DNA from 2 places in the Streptomyces sp. NPDC026246 genome. Region 1 is predicted to be linked to the other one. Evidence: predicted binding sites of a transcription regulator. Region 1 holds the regulator's gene; the other holds the start of a gene.
The links. The regulator HrcA, encoded in region 1, represses chaperone genes, less so after heat shock. The targets are predictions, from matches to a motif close to TTNGCACTCNGNNNNNCNGAGTGCNAA.
Positions count from the first base shown of each region.

Region 1 (7,446 bases):
GCTTCAACCGGATCTCCTTCGGCATGCAGAGCGCGCGGCAGCACGTGCTGAAGGTGCTGGACCGCACCCACACGCCCGGGCGGCCCGAGGCCTGCGTCGCGGAGGCCCGGGCGGCCGGGTTCGAGCACGTGAACCTGGACCTGATCTACGGCACGCCGGGGGAGTCCGACGACGACTGGCGGGCCTCCCTGGACGCGGTGCTGGGCGCCGGACCCGACCACGTCAGCGCGTACGCCCTGATCGTCGAGGAGGGCACGCAGCTCGCGCGGCGGATCCGCCGCGGCGAGGTGCCGATGACCGACGACGACGTCCACGCCGACCGGTACCTGATCGCCGACGAGGTGCTCTCCGGTGCCGGGTTCGACTGGTACGAGGTGTCGAACTGGGCGACCTCCGAGGCGGGCCGGTGCCTGCACAACGAGCTGTACTGGCGGGGCGCCGACTGGTGGGGCGCGGGACCCGGGGCACACAGCCACGTGGGCGGCGTGCGCTGGTGGAACGTGAAGCACCCCGGCGCGTACGCGGCCGCGCTCGCGGCGGGCAGGTCGCCCGGGGCCGGGCGGGAGCTGCTCGGCGAGGAGGACCGGCGGGTGGAGCGGATCCTGCTCGAACTCCGGCTGCGGGACGGGGTGCCGCTGTCCTTGCTGCGGGAGGAGGGCCTGGCCGCGTCCCGCCGGGCGCTGTCGGACGGACTCCTGGACGCCGGGCCGTACGAGCAGGGCCGGGCCGTACTGACCCTGCGCGGCCGGCTGCTGGCGGACGGCGTGGTGCGGGACCTGGTCGACTGACGGCGGCTGCCGCGCGGGCCTGCCGGACGCGGCGGTCTGCAGGGAGCCGCCGCGGGACGGGCGTGCCGGTCCCGGTGCAGCGACGGGGCGGGGCGCGATGGGTGTGCCGGACCCGGTGGACTGCAGGGAGCGGCCGCGGGACGGGCGTGCCGGATGCGGCGGAGCGGCGCGGCGGAGAGCGACGGGCCTGCCGGACTCGGTGCGGCGGCGCGGCTGGGGGGACCGGTGCGCCGATCCCCGTGGGCCGGCGTGGCTGAGGGCGGCGGGGCTGCCGGGCCCGGTGGCGGACGGCGGCTGCCGGGAGGGCGTGCGGGCGGGGGCCCCGGGCGGCTCAGTCCGCCGGTGCCGTCACGAAGTCGATCAGTTCTTCCACGCGGCCCAGCAGCTCCGGCTCCAGGTCCTTGTACGAGTGGACGCCCGACAGGATCCGCTGCCAGGCCGCGCCCGTGTTCTCCGGCCAGCCCAGCGCACGGCACACGCCCGTCTTCCAGTCCTGGCCGCGCGGGACCCGGGGCCAGGACGCGATGCCCAGGGCCGACGGCTTCACCGCCTCCCAGACGTCGATGTACGGGTGGCCCACGACCAGCGCGTGCTCGCTCGTCACCGACTCGGCGATGCGCCACTCCTTCGAGCCCGGCACCAGATGGTCGACCAGGACGCCGAGGCGGGCGTCCGGGCCGGGTGCGAAGGAGTCGACGATGGACGGCAGGTCGTCCACGCCCTCCAGGTACTCCACGACCACGCCCTCGATGCGCAGGTCGTCGCCCCAGACCTTCTCCACCAGCTCGGCGTCGTGCCGCCCCTCGACGTAGATGCGGCCCGCCCGGGCCACGCGGGCGCGTGCGCCGGGGACCGCCACCGAGCCGGAGGCCGTGCGGGCGGGGCGGGCCGGAGCGCCCGGCGCCGGGCGGACCAACGTCACCGCCCTGCCCTCCAGCAGGAAGCCGCGCGGCTCCATCGGGAAGACCCGGTGCTTGCCGAAGCGGTCCTCCAGGGTCACCGTGCCCGCCTCGCAGCGGATCACCGCCCCGCAGAACCCGGTCCCCGGCTCCTCCACCACCAGGCCCGGCTCGGCCGGGACCTCGGGAACCGGCTTCGGCTTCTTCCACGGCGGGGTCAGATCGGTCGAGTACTGGCGCATTCGCACGACGATAGGGAAACCCGCCGGACGCTCACGACGACACGCCGAAACGCGCGGCCAGCGCGTCGCGTTGGGCGCGGACGAACGCCGCGTCCACCACCGCTCCGTGACCGGGCACGTACAGCGCGTCCTCGCTGCCCAGGGCGAGCAGGCGGTCCAGGGCGGCCGGCCACTGCGCGGGCACGGCGTCCGGACCCGCCTGCGGCTCACCCGACTCCTCGACCAGGTCGCCGCAGAACACCACCTCGGGATCGCCCGGCACCAGCACGGCCAGGTCGTGCGCGGTGTGCCCCGGACCCACGTTCGCCAGCAGCACCTGCCGGCCGCCGCCCAGGTCCAGGGTCCAATCGCCGGAGACCAGGTGCCCGGGCGGAGCCAGCCGCTCCGCCGCCTCCCGGGCCGCGGAGGCCGCCAGGCCCTGGCGCACCGCGTCCTCGCGCAGTTCCTCGCGGTCCCGCGCCCGCGACAGCACCGCGTCCACGCCCACCGCGCCGAAGGATTCGGTGCCGGGAAGCGCCCCGGCACCGAGAACGTGGTCGAAATGCGGGTGGGTCAGCGCGAGATGTGTCACACGCCGACCGGTGAGCGCCTGCGCCTGCGCGCCCAGCCGCGCGCCCTCGGTGAGGCTCGACCCCGCGTCGATCATGAGGACCGCCCCCTCGCCGACGACCAGCCCGATCGTGCAGTCCCACACCGGCAGCCTGCACCGTCCCACACCCGCGGCCACGCGCTCCCACCCGAGGTCTTCCCAAGTCACCGTCATACCGGGACGCTAGCGGTGCGCCCCGCCCCGCGGCGCGACGGCGCACGACCAGCCTTGCCGGGGGCGTACCCCACCGCCGTACACTGGGCCGGGGAATGCTGGCACTCGCACGCGCAGAGTGCCAGGCCGCGAACGGCGGGCAACGGGCGGACGACTTCTGGAGGTGTGCGCGATGCTCAGTGAACGCAGACTGCAAGTGCTGCGCGCCATCGTCCAGGACTACGTCGGCACCGAGGAGCCGGTCGGCTCCAAGGCCCTCACCGAGCGGCACAACCTCGGCGTCTCCCCGGCGACCGTGCGCAACGACATGGCGGCCCTGGAGGACGAGGGGTACATCGCCCAGCCGCACACCAGCGCCGGGCGGATCCCCACCGACAAGGGCTACCGGCTGTTCGTCGACAAGCTCGCCGGAGTCAAGCCGATGACCGCGCCCGAGCGGCGCGCGATCCAGAACTTCCTCGAGGGCGCCGTCGACCTCGACGACGTCGTGGCGCGCACGGTGCGGCTGCTCGCGCAGCTCACCCGCCAGGTCGCCGTCGTGCAGTACCCGTCGCTGACCCGCTCGACCGTGCGGCACGTGGAGCTGCTGGCCCTCGCGCCCGCGCGGGTGATGCTCGTGCTGATCACGGACACCGGGCGGGTCGAGCAGCGCGTGGTGGACTGCCCGGCGCCTTTCGGCGAGGCCTCGCTCGCGGATCTGCGCGCGCGCCTCAACAGCCGCGTGGCGAACCGCCGTTTCGCGGATGTGCCGAGTCTGGTGGAGGATCTCCCGGAGGCGTTCGAGCACGAGGACCGGGGTACGGTCTCCACGGTGCTCTCCACACTCCTGGAGACGCTCGTCGAGGAGAACGAGGAGCGGCTGATGATCGGCGGCACCGCCAATCTGACCCGCTTCGGTCATGACTTCCCCCTCACGATCCGGCCCGTGCTGGAGGCGCTGGAGGAGCAGGTCGTGCTCCTCAAGCTGCTCGGCGAGGCGAAGGATCCGGGCGTGACCGTACGGATCGGTCACGAGAACGCCCACGAAGGACTCAACTCCACGTCCGTCGTGTCGGTCGGCTACGGTTCGGGCGGCGAGGCAGTCGCCAAGCTCGGCGTGGTCGGACCGACCCGCATGGACTACCCGGGAACGATGGGAGCGGTACGCGCAGTGGCACGGTACGTCGGACAGATCCTGGCGGAGTCGTAGTGGCCACGGACTACTACGCCGTACTCGGCGTGCGCCGCGACGCGTCGCAGGAAGAGATCAAGAAGGCCTTCCGGCGGCTCGCCCGCGAGCTGCACCCGGACGTCAACCCCGATCCGAAGACCCAGGAGCGGTTCAAGGAGATCAACGCCGCTTACGAGGTGCTGTCGGACCCGCAGAAGAAGCAGGTCTACGACCTCGGCGGCGACCCGCTCTCGCAGGCCGGCGGCGGCGCGGGCGGCTTCGGAGCCGGTGGCTTCGGGAACTTCTCGGACATCATGGACGCCTTCTTCGGCACGGCGTCGCAGCGCGGACCGCGCTCGCGCACCCGCCGCGGCCAGGACGCGATGATCCGTATCGAGATCGAGCTCGACGAGGCCGCCTTCGGTACGACCAAGGACATCCAGGTCGACACCGCCGTCGTCTGCAACACCTGCAACGGCGAGGGCGCGGCCCCGGGCACCTCCGCCCAGACGTGTGACATGTGCCGCGGCCGCGGTGAGGTCTCGCAGGTCACCCGGTCCTTCCTGGGCCAGGTCATGACGTCGCGCCCCTGCCCGCAGTGCCAGGGCTTCGGCACGGTCGTCCCGACGCCGTGCCCCGAGTGCGCGGGTGACGGCCGTGTCCGGTCCCGCCGGACGCTCACGGTGAAGATCCCGGCCGGTGTGGACAACGGCACGCGCATCCAGCTCGCCGGTGAGGGCGAGGTCGGCCCCGGCGGCGGTCCGGCCGGTGACCTCTACGTCGAGATCCACGAGCTGCCCCACGCGCAGTTCCAGCGGCGCGGCGACGACCTGCACTGCACGGTCACGCTCCCCATGACGGCGGCGGCCCTCGGCACGAAGGTGCCGCTGGAGACGCTGGACGGCTTGGAGGAGGTCGACATCCGCCCCGGCACCCAGTCCGGTCAGTCGATCCCGCTGCACGGCCGTGGTGTCACGCACCTGCGCGGTGGCGGGCGCGGCGACCTCATCGTGCACGTCGAGGTCCAGACCCCGACCAAGCTGGACCCCGAGCAGGAGCGCCTCCTGCGCGAACTGTCCAAGCTCCGCGGCGAGGAGCGCCCCACGGGCCAGTTCCAGCCGGGCCAGCAGGGGCTGTTCTCGCGGCTGAAGGACGCGTTCAACGGGCGCTGAGCCCGCGACCGGAGCGACTGACGGAGACCCGGAGCGGCGTCGACGGCGCCGCCGGGAGAGGGTTGGCGCAGCCGTCGAGCGCGGCTGCGGAAGCGGGCATTCCTCTGGTCTATGCCACACGGCAGGCCGGTTTCGGACGGGCGCGGAGGACGTGACAACATGCGGTCATGTCCTCCGCTCTGACCGATCTCTTCCCGCTCCCGATCGTGCAGGCCCCCATGGCGGGCGGCATCTCCGTGCCGCAGCTCGCCGCCGCCGTGTGCGAGGCGGGCGGGCTCGGGTTCCTCGCCGCCGGGTACAAGACCGCCGACGGGATGTACCAGGAGATCAAGCAGCTCAAGAGCCTCACGGGCAGGCCGTTCGGCGTCAACGTCTTCATGCCGCACCCGGATCTCGCCGACCCCGCCGCCGTGGACGTCTACGCCCACCAGCTGGCCGGTGAGGCGACCTGGTACGAGACCGAGCTCGGCGACCCCGAGAGCGGACGCGACGACGGCTTCGAGGCCAAACTCGTCGTGCTGCGCGACAACCCCGTGCCGGTCGTGTCGTTCCACTTCGGCGTCCCGGACCGCGAGGTGATCGACACCCTGCACCGCGTCGGGACCTTCGTCCTGGCCGCCGCGACCACCCCGGACGAGGCCCGGGCCGTGGAGCGGGCCGGCGCGGACGGCGTCATCGCGCAGGGCGTCGAGGCCGGCGGCCACCAGGGCACCCACCGGGACACCCCCGAGGCCGACGGCGGCGGCATCGGACTGCTCTCCCTGGTCGCGCAGGTGCGCGAGGCCGTCACCATCCCGGTCGTCGCCGCGGGCGGCATCATGCGCGGCGGCCAGATCGCCGCCGTGCTCGCGGCGGGGGCCGGCGCCGCGCAGCTCGGCACGGCCTTCGTCCCCACGCACGAGTCGGGTGCGCACGCCCTGCACAAGCAGGCCCTGACCAATCCCCTCTTCGTCCGCACGGAACTGACCCGGGCCTTCACGGGCCGCCCGGCCCGCGGCCTCGTCAACCGGTTCGTGCGCGAGCACGGCCCCTACGCGCCCGCCGCCTACCCCGAGGTCCACCACCTCACCGCGCCGCTGCGCAAGGCCGCCGCCAAGGCGGGCGACGCCCAGGGGATGGCGCTGTGGGCCGGGCAGGGGCACCGGATGGCGCGGGAGATGCCCGCCGGGCATCTGGTCGAAGTGCTCGCCGGGGAACTCGCCGCCGCCCGTGCGGCGCTGGCGGGGGGTGCGCGATGACCGCGCCGGTGTTCGTGGTCGAGCACTTCCGGGCGGGCGGCGGCGGCCGGTACGTGCTCGACGGGCCCGAGGGGCGGCACGCCGTCTCGGTGAAGCGGCTGCGGGCCGGCGAGGACGTCGTCCTCACGGACGGCGCGGGACGGTGGGCGGACTGCGTCGTGCTCGGTACCGAGGGCAAGGACCGGCTGATCGTCCAGCTCGACTCGGTGAGCGAGGAGCCGGCGGAGCAGCCCCGGGTGACCGTCGTGCAGGCCCTGCCCAAGGGCGACCGGGGCGAACTGGCCGTCGAGACCATGACCGAGGTCGGTGTCGACGCGATCGTGCCCTGGGCCGCCGCGCGGTGCATCACGCAGTGGAAGGGCGAGCGCGGGGCCAAGGCCCTGGCGAAGTGGCGGGCGACGGCCCGCGAGGCCGGCAAGCAGTCCCGCCGGGTGCGCTTCCCCGAGGTCGCGAACGCCGCGACCACCAAGCAGGTCGCCGCGCTGCTCGCCGGGGCGGACTTCGCGGCCGTGCTGCACGAGAGCGGCGAGGAGCCCCTGGCGACGACGGCTCTGCCGTCCACCGGCGAGATCGTGCTGGTCGTCGGCCCCGAAGGGGGCGTGTCGCCCGAGGAGCTGGCGCTGTTCGAGGAAGCGGGGGCCGGGGCGTACCGCCTCGGGCCCAGCGTGCTGCGCACGTCGACGGCCGGTACGGCGGCGGCCTCCGTACTCCTCGCCCGCACGGGCCGCTGGTCCTGACCTCCTCGCTCGGGAGGCACTGCCCCGAGGGGGATCTGACGGAGCCTCAGGAGCGGCTTCCGCTGCGCGGTTGACGCCTTTGCGCCCTACCGCGCCGACCCCGTCGGTGGCAGGCTGCCCCCATGATGGGGGCATTCAGGAGGATTCGGCGGGGGTCGCGGGGGCGTCGCACGGCGGTGGCGGCGGTGTTCGCGGTGGTCGCCGTGGGCGGTGCCGTCGCGTGCGAGCCCGGCGGCATCAGCTCCGCGTCCGTCGCGTACACCGTCGACGAGACCGTGACCAAGGAGCTGAACCGGCAGAAGGCGGGCGTGCGCTGGCTGACCTGCACGGCCTCCTACGGCAACGGCGGCAAGGCGTCGCCGTCGGCGGGCGGGTCCGGTGAGCGGACCGTCGCCTCGGTCGACTGCCAGGGGGAGACGAAGGACGGCAAGGACATCGACGTCACGGGCCGGGTCAC
Region 1 is NZ_JBVHPJ010000002.1:361,297-368,742, reverse strand. Features, by position in the region: gene hemW (radical SAM family heme chaperone HemW) at 1-788, shown strand, start outside; gene ACZ4M5_RS05785 (DUF3097 domain-containing protein) at 1,120-1,929, opposite strand; gene ACZ4M5_RS05780 (MBL fold metallo-hydrolase) at 1,961-2,692, opposite strand; gene hrcA (heat-inducible transcriptional repressor HrcA) at 2,865-3,881, shown strand; gene dnaJ (molecular chaperone DnaJ) at 3,881-5,014, shown strand; gene ACZ4M5_RS05765 (nitronate monooxygenase) at 5,182-6,252, shown strand; gene ACZ4M5_RS05760 (16S rRNA (uracil(1498)-N(3))-methyltransferase) at 6,249-6,989, shown strand; gene ACZ4M5_RS05755 (hypothetical protein) at 7,115-7,446, shown strand, end outside.

Region 2 (7,446 bases), on a different contig from region 1:
GCCTACAACCACATACAGCTCATCCAGAGGGGCAGAGGGAAACGGCCCGATGAAGCCCCGGCAACCCTCCAGTCGGTTCTCGTAGGTCACTGCTGACCACTCCGCGAGGCTCCCGGCTAGGGAAGGTGCCAAATCCGTCTCACGGCGAGATGCGTCGTGAGGAAGATGAGGAGAAAGGGCCTCGCCTCACATGGCTGTGCAGACTGTTGCAAGCACCACGAACTCCACCGTAGACCTCGGCCCGGCCGCCGCTCTGAGCTGCCGCGAGTGCGGTCACCGCGTGCCTCTCGGCCCGGTCTTCGCCTGCGAGGAGTGTTTCGGCCCGCTGGAGATCGCCTACGACTTCTCGGCCTACGACACCGAAGAGCTCCGCAAGCGCATCGAAGCGGGACCCGCGAACATCTGGCGCTACGCCCCGCTGCTGCCGGTCCCGGCGGACGTGGCGGACAAGCCGAACATCAACCCGGGCTGGACCAAGCTGGTCAAGGCCGACAACCTGGCCCGCGAGCTGGGCGTCGACCCCGGCAAGCTGTTCGTCAAGGACGACTCCGGCAACCCGACGCACTCCTTCAAGGACCGGGTCGTCGCCCAGGCCCTGGAGGCCGCCCGCGCCTTCGGCTTCACCACCCTGTCCTGCTCCTCCACCGGCAACCTGGCCGGCGCGGTGGGTGCCGCCGCCGCCCGCGCCGGCTTCCGCTCGTGCGTGTTCATCCCGCACGACCTGGAGCAGGGCAAGGTCGTCATGGCCGCGGTCTACGGCGGCGAGCTCGTCGGCATCGAGGGCAACTACGACGACGTGAACCGCTTCTGCTCGGAGCTGATCGGCGACCCGGCCGGTGAGGGCTGGGGCTTCGTCAACGTCAACCTGCGCCCCTACTACGCGGAGGGCTCCAAGACCCTCGCGTACGAGATCTGCGAGCAGCTCGGCTGGCGGCTGCCGGACCAGCTGGTCGTGCCGATCGCCTCCGGCTCGCAGCTCACGAAGATCGACAAGGGGCTGCAGGAGCTGATCAAGCTCGGCCTCGTCGAGGACAAGCCGTACACGATCTTCGGTGCGCAGGCCGAGGGCTGCTCGCCGGTGTCGACGGCGTTCAAGGCCGGGCACGACGTGGTGCGTCCGCAGAAGCCGGACACGATCGCCAAGTCCCTGGCGATCGGCAACCCGGCGGACGGGCCGTACGTGCTGGACATCGCGCGGCGGACCGGTGGTGCGGTGGAGGACGTGACGGACGAGCAGGTCGTCGACGCGATCAAGGTCCTGGCCAGGACCGAGGGGATCTTCGCGGAGACCGCCGGCGGGGTGACCGTGGGCGTGACGCGCAAGCTGATCGCGAACGGGGTGCTCGACCCCACGAAGACCACCGTGGTGCTGAACACCGGGGACGGTCTGAAGACGCTGGACGCGGTGGCGGGCACGGGGCTGACCGCGACCATCCGGCCCAGCCTGGAGTCGTTCCGGGATGCCGGGCTCGTCTGATCGTTGTTCGCTGCGGGCCGGTGGGGGCCGGTCGCGCAGTTCCCCGCGCCCCTGAGGGTGCGCCCCAGCCGTAGCTTCGACAAAACCGGAGGTCATGTTCCGATGAGCGTCACCGTTCGCATCCCCACCATCCTGCGCACCTACACGGGCGGGCAGGCCGAGGTCGCCGCCGAGGGCGCGAACCTCGGGGAGGTCATCGCCGACCTGGAGAAGAACCACACCGGGATCGCCGCCCGGGTGCTGGACGACCAGGGCAAGCTGCGGCGGTTCGTCAACGTGTACGTCAACGACGACGACGTGCGGTTCGAGCAGGGTCTGGAGACGGCCACGCCGGACGGTGCCGGAGTGTCGATCATTCCGGCTGTCGCCGGCGGCTGAATCCGGCCGACCGGCTTGATTGTTACCTTGAGTAATGCCGGTCACCGAGCGTGCATCGAATTGCCCTCACCGTGAGAGAAGCGGAGGGGGCAATTCTGTGTGATTGAGCGCGGTACAGTTGGGGAACGCGTTCCGGATCCACCGACCGGAACCCTGAATTCCTGCCGCGAGCCCGACAAGATGTAGCCAAAGTGTGCGCGTCTTTCGCGGCTTTTGTTCTTTTTGTGTGGCCCGACTTGCCCTGAATTCGGGCGAATTCTCCCCACATTCCGGACCCTGAGCGTCCAGAATTCTCGTCCGATTGACCTGTTGCAGACGGCAGTTGGACAGATACATTCAGCCGCGGTCGACGCGTTCCGGCGCACGCCCCCAACCGTGGGGGGTGAGGTCTGACCCGGATCCGCGAAGTGTGGATCTGTGCAAGGGCCAGTAATAGGGGAGTTAGGCATGGCTCAGGGCACCGTCAAGTGGTTCAACGCGGAGAAGGGGTACGGCTTCATCGCGGTCGACGGTGGTGCGGATGTTTTCGTCCACTACAGCGCGATCCAGATGGACGGCTACCGCACCCTGGAAGAGGGCCAGCGGGTCGAGTTCGAGATCTCGCAGGGCCAGAAGGGGCCGCAGGCCGACATGGTTCGCGTCTCTGCCTGAACGCGCACCACGACCAAAAGCTCACGCGACCGGTCTTCGCAGAAGGGTCCGCATCCCCCGGGGTGCGGGCCCTTCCGCTTGCCCGGGAGGCGCGCGGGGGCGTGTTCGCGGGCGGGCTGAGCGCCCCATCCGCTCCGGGGGGCGCTTGCGCCCGCCCGTCACCCGACCGCCACCCCTCGATGAGCACCCGCTGCGCGGGCGCGCCTTGCACTCTGGGGGGTCGAGTGCTAATCATTGGCGTTAGCACTCTGAAGGTGAGAGTGACAACGTAAGGACCGGGTCGGTGAGGCCCGCAGGCCGAAGTGGGAAGGAACCACGAGGCCGGCGAGCCGTCCGTCGCGGGCGCGGGCGCGGTCCTGGAGTCATCACCCCCAGTCCTGGAGGGACCACTTCACATGGCCAAGATCATCGCGTTCGACGAGGAGGCGCGGCGCGGCCTCGAGCGCGGCATGAACCAGCTCGCGGACGCCGTGAAGGTGACGCTCGGCCCCAAGGGCCGCAACGTCGTCCTCGAGAAGAAGTGGGGCGCGCCCACGATCACCAACGATGGTGTGTCCATCGCCAAGGAGATCGAGCTCGAGGACCCGTACGAGAAGATCGGCGCCGAGCTGGTCAAGGAAGTCGCCAAGAAGACGGACGACGTCGCCGGTGACGGTACGACCACGGCGACCGTCCTGGCCCAGGCCCTGGTGCGCGAGGGTCTGCGCAACGTGGCCGCCGGTGCCAACCCGATGGCCCTGAAGCGCGGTATCGAGAAGGCCGTCGAGGCCGTCTCCGCCGCCCTGCTCGAGCAGGCCAAGGACGTCGAGACCAAGGAGCAGATTGCCTCCACGGCCTCGATCTCCGCCGCCGACACCCAGATCGGCGAGCTCATCGCCGAGGCGATGGACAAGGTCGGCAAGGAAGGCGTCATCACCGTCGAGGAGTCCCAGACCTTCGGTCTGGAGCTGGAGCTCACCGAGGGTATGCGCTTCGACAAGGGCTACATCTCGGCGTACTTCGCCACCGACATGGAGCGTATGGAGGCCGTCCTCGACGACCCGTACATCCTGATCGCCAACTCGAAGATCTCCAACGTCAAGGACCTGCTCCCGCTCCTGGAGAAGGTCATGCAGTCGGGCAAGCCGCTGCTGATCATCGCCGAGGACGTCGAGGGCGAGGCCCTGTCGACCCTGGTCGTCAACAAGATCCGCGGCACCTTCAAGTCCGTCGCCGTCAAGGCCCCGGGCTTCGGCGACCGCCGCAAGGCGATGCTGCAGGACATCGGCATCCTCACCGGCGGCGAGGTGATCTCCGAGGAGGTCGGCCTCAAGCTGGAGAACGCCACGCTCGACCTGCTCGGCAAGGCCCGCAAGGTCGTCATCACCAAGGACGAGACCACGATCGTGGACGGTGCCGGCTCCGCCGACCAGGTCCAGGGTCGCGTGAACCAGATCCGCGCCGAGATCGAGAACAGCGACTCGGACTACGACCGCGAGAAGCTGCAGGAGCGCCTGGCGAAGCTCGCCGGCGGTGTCGCGGTCATCAAGGCCGGTGCCGCCACCGAGGTGGAGCTCAAGGAGCGCAAGCACCGCATCGAGGACGCCGTGCGCAACGCCAAGGCGGCCGTCGAGGAGGGCATCGTCGCCGGTGGTGGCGTGGCCCTGCTGCAGGCCTCCCAGGTCTTCGAGAAGCTGGAGCTCGACGGTGACGAGGCGACCGGCGCCAACGCCGTGAAGCTCGCGCTGGAGGCCCCGCTGAAGCAGATCGCCGTCAACGGTGGTCTCGAGGGCGGCGTCGTCGTGGAGAAGGTCCGCAACCTCACCGTCGGCCACGGCCTGAACGCCGCGACCGGTGAGTACGTCGACATGATCGCCGAGGGCATCATCGACCCGGCGAAGGTGACCCGTTCCGCGCTGCAGAACGCCGCCTCCATCGCCGCGCTGTTCCTCACCACCGAGGCCGTCATCGCCGACAAGCCGGAGAAGGCCGCCGCGCCGGCCGGCGGCGGCATGCCGGGCGGTGACATGGACTTCTGATCGACCCGGTCGATCGCGTCCTTTCCGAGGGCGGCATCCCCTGTTCCGGCAGGGGGTGCCGCCCTTCGGCGTGTGCGGGATCACAGGGCGCGCGGGATGGCGCACCGGGACGGAGTGGTTGAACCTAAGGACCTATGCGTATGCACATACTGACCGGTATGCGCGTACTGTCCGGTATCCGAAGGAGCCCCCACGTGAGCGACGCCGCCTCCCGCGCAGCCGACATCCTGTCCCGGCCCGTGACCCTGAACGGCCTGACCGTCCCCAACCGGATCGCGATGGCCCCGATGACCCGCATGTTCTCCCCGGGCGGCGTGCCCGGTGAGGACGTCGTCTCCTACTACGCGCGCCGCGCCGCCGCGGGGGTCGGCCTGATCGTCACCGAGGGCACCTACGTCGGGCACGAGTCGGCCGGGCAGAGCGACAGCGTGCCGCGGTTCCACGGCGAGGAGCAGCTCGCCGGCTGGGCGAAGGTCGCCGAGGCCGTGCACGCCGCGGGCGGCACGATCGTGCCGCAGCTGTGGCACATCGGCATGGTCCGCAACCAGGGCGAGCCGCCCGTCGCCGACGCCCCCGCCGTCGGCCCCTCCGGGCTGCGCATCGGCGCCGACGAGCCCACCGGCAAGGCCATGACCCAGGCCGACATCGACGCCGTCATCGGCGCCTTCGCCGAGGCCGCCGCGGCCGCCGAGCGCATCGGCTTCGACGGCGTGGAGCTGCACGGCGCCCACGGCTACCTGCTCGACCAGTTCCTGTGGGAGGGCACCAACCGCCGCACCGACGCCTACGGCGGCGACCGGGTCGCCCGGGTCAGGTTCGCCGCGGAGATCGTCGCGGCCGTCCGCGAGACCGTCTCCGCCGACTTCCCCGTCATCCTCCGCTACTCGCAGTGGAAGCAGGAGGCCTACCGCGCCCGCCTCGCCGAGACGCCCGAGGAGCTGGAGTCGATCCTGACCCCGCTCGCGGCCGCCGGCGTCGACGCCTTCCACGCCTCCACGCGCCGCCACTGGGTCCCCGAGTTCGACGACTCCGACCTCAACCTCGCCGGCTGGACCAAGAAGATCACCGGCAAGCCCGCCATCACGGTCGGCTCGGTCGGCCTGAACGGCGTCGACTTCCTCAAGTCCTTCCAGGGCCAGGGCGCCGAGGTCGGCGACCTCGACAACCTCCTCGACCGCCTCGAGCGCGACGAGTTCGACATGGTCGCCGTCGGCCGCGCCCTGCTCCAGGACCCCGAGTGGGCCCGCAAGGTGCTCTCCGGCCGCTTCGAGGAGCTGGCCCCCTACGACCCGGCCGCCCTGAAGACCCTCAGCTGAGCCGGCCGGGCACGGGGTGCCCGCACCCGCTCGCGACGGCCGGAGGACACTGAACGGGCGCCAGTCCGACGGCACTTCGTGAGGAGACCCCACATGACGACGTCCGAGCCCCGCTTTCCGACGGACGGCCCGCGGTCCGCGCCGGTGGTGCGCACCACCGCCGGCGCGGTCCGCGGCCGCAGGGAGGAGGAGCTCGCCGTCTTCCGCGGTGTTCCCTTCGCCGCGCCCCCGGTCGGCGAGGACCGTTTCATGGCGCCCCGGCCCGCCGCGCCCTGGGACGGCGTGCGGGAGGCCCACGCCTTCGGCCCGCCGCCCCCGCAGGACCTCGGCCTGATGGGCGGCCCGGGCCTGATCGACGTGCCCCAGGGCGACGAGTGGCTCACGGTCAACGTCTGGACGCCCGAGGCGGATCCGGCCGCCCGCCGTCCGGTCATGGTGTGGATCCACGGCGGTGCCTACAAGCTCGGCCACGGCGGCAGCCCCGGCTACGACGCCCGGCACCTCGCGGCCGACGGCGACGTCGTGGTCGTCACCCTCAACTACCGCGTCGGCATGGAGGGTTTCGCCGCCGTCGAGGGCGCCCCCGCCAACCGGGGCCTGCTCGACCAGGTGGCGGCCCTGGAGTGGGTGCGGGACAACATCGAGGCGTTCGGCGGCGATCCGGGGCTGGTCACGCTGTTCGGCGAGTCCGCCGGTGCGGGTTCGATCGCCTCGCTGCTCGGCATGGACCGGGCCGCCGGCCTGTTCCGCCGGGCGATAGCGCAGAGCGTGCCGGGCACGTTCTTCTCCGCCGAACTCGCCGCCGACATGGGCCGCGCCCTCGCCGCCGAGCTGGGTCTGCGCCCGACCGTCGCCGACCTGTCGGCGGTGGACCCGCGGCGGCTGCCCACCGCGGGCGAGACGCTGAGCGCCAAGATGACCCAGTACGTCGACCGCTGGGGCCAGGCGGCCCCCACGGTCACGCCGTTCGCCCCGGTCGTCGACGGCGACGTCCTGCCGCAGACCCCCTGGCGGGCCCTGGCGGCCGGAAGCGCCCGGGACGTGGCTCTGATCGTCGGCCACAACCGCGAGGAGTACCGCCTCTTCCTCGCCATGGCCGGGCACCTGGGCGGGGTCGGCGAGGAGCGGGCGGCCTCGGCCCTGCGCCTGTTCGCCCCGGGCGGCGAGCAGTCCTACCGGGACGCCTTCCCCGGTGCCGGTGCGGGCGAGCTGTACGAGCGCGTCCAGACGGAATGGCTGTTCTCCATGCCCTCCCTGCACCTGGCCGAGGCGCAGCGCGCGGGCGGCGGCACCGCGCACGTCTACGAACTGACCTGGCCCGCCCCCGGCAGCGGCGGCGCGTTCGGCGCCTGCCACGGCCTGGACATCCCGCTGCTGTTCGGCACGTACGGCGCGGACCTGGGGGCCCTGCTGTTCGCGGGCGCCGAGCCGTCCGCCGAGGCCCGGGCGCTGTCGGCCCGCTTCCGCTCGTCCTGGTCGGCGTTCGCGCGCACGGGCGACCCGGGCTGGCCGGTGTACGACGAGCGGCGGCTGGTGCAGGTGCTGGACGCGGAGCCGGTGGTCGCGCCGTACCCCGAGGAGACGGCCCGGCGGCTGTGGGAGAACC
Region 2 is NZ_JBVHPJ010000016.1:38,399-45,844, reverse strand. Features, by position in the region: SAM riboswitch class I at 17-172, shown strand; gene thrC (threonine synthase) at 191-1,477, shown strand; gene ACZ4M5_RS30530 (MoaD/ThiS family protein) at 1,580-1,855, shown strand; gene ACZ4M5_RS30525 (cold-shock protein) at 2,303-2,506, shown strand; gene groL (chaperonin GroEL) at 2,902-4,524, shown strand; gene ACZ4M5_RS30515 (NADH:flavin oxidoreductase) at 4,719-5,840, shown strand; gene ACZ4M5_RS30510 (carboxylesterase/lipase family protein) at 5,934-7,446, shown strand, end outside.
Region 2: groL (chaperonin GroEL) is a predicted target of HrcA. The motif match lies at 2,711-2,737, and genes of this name have one in related genera.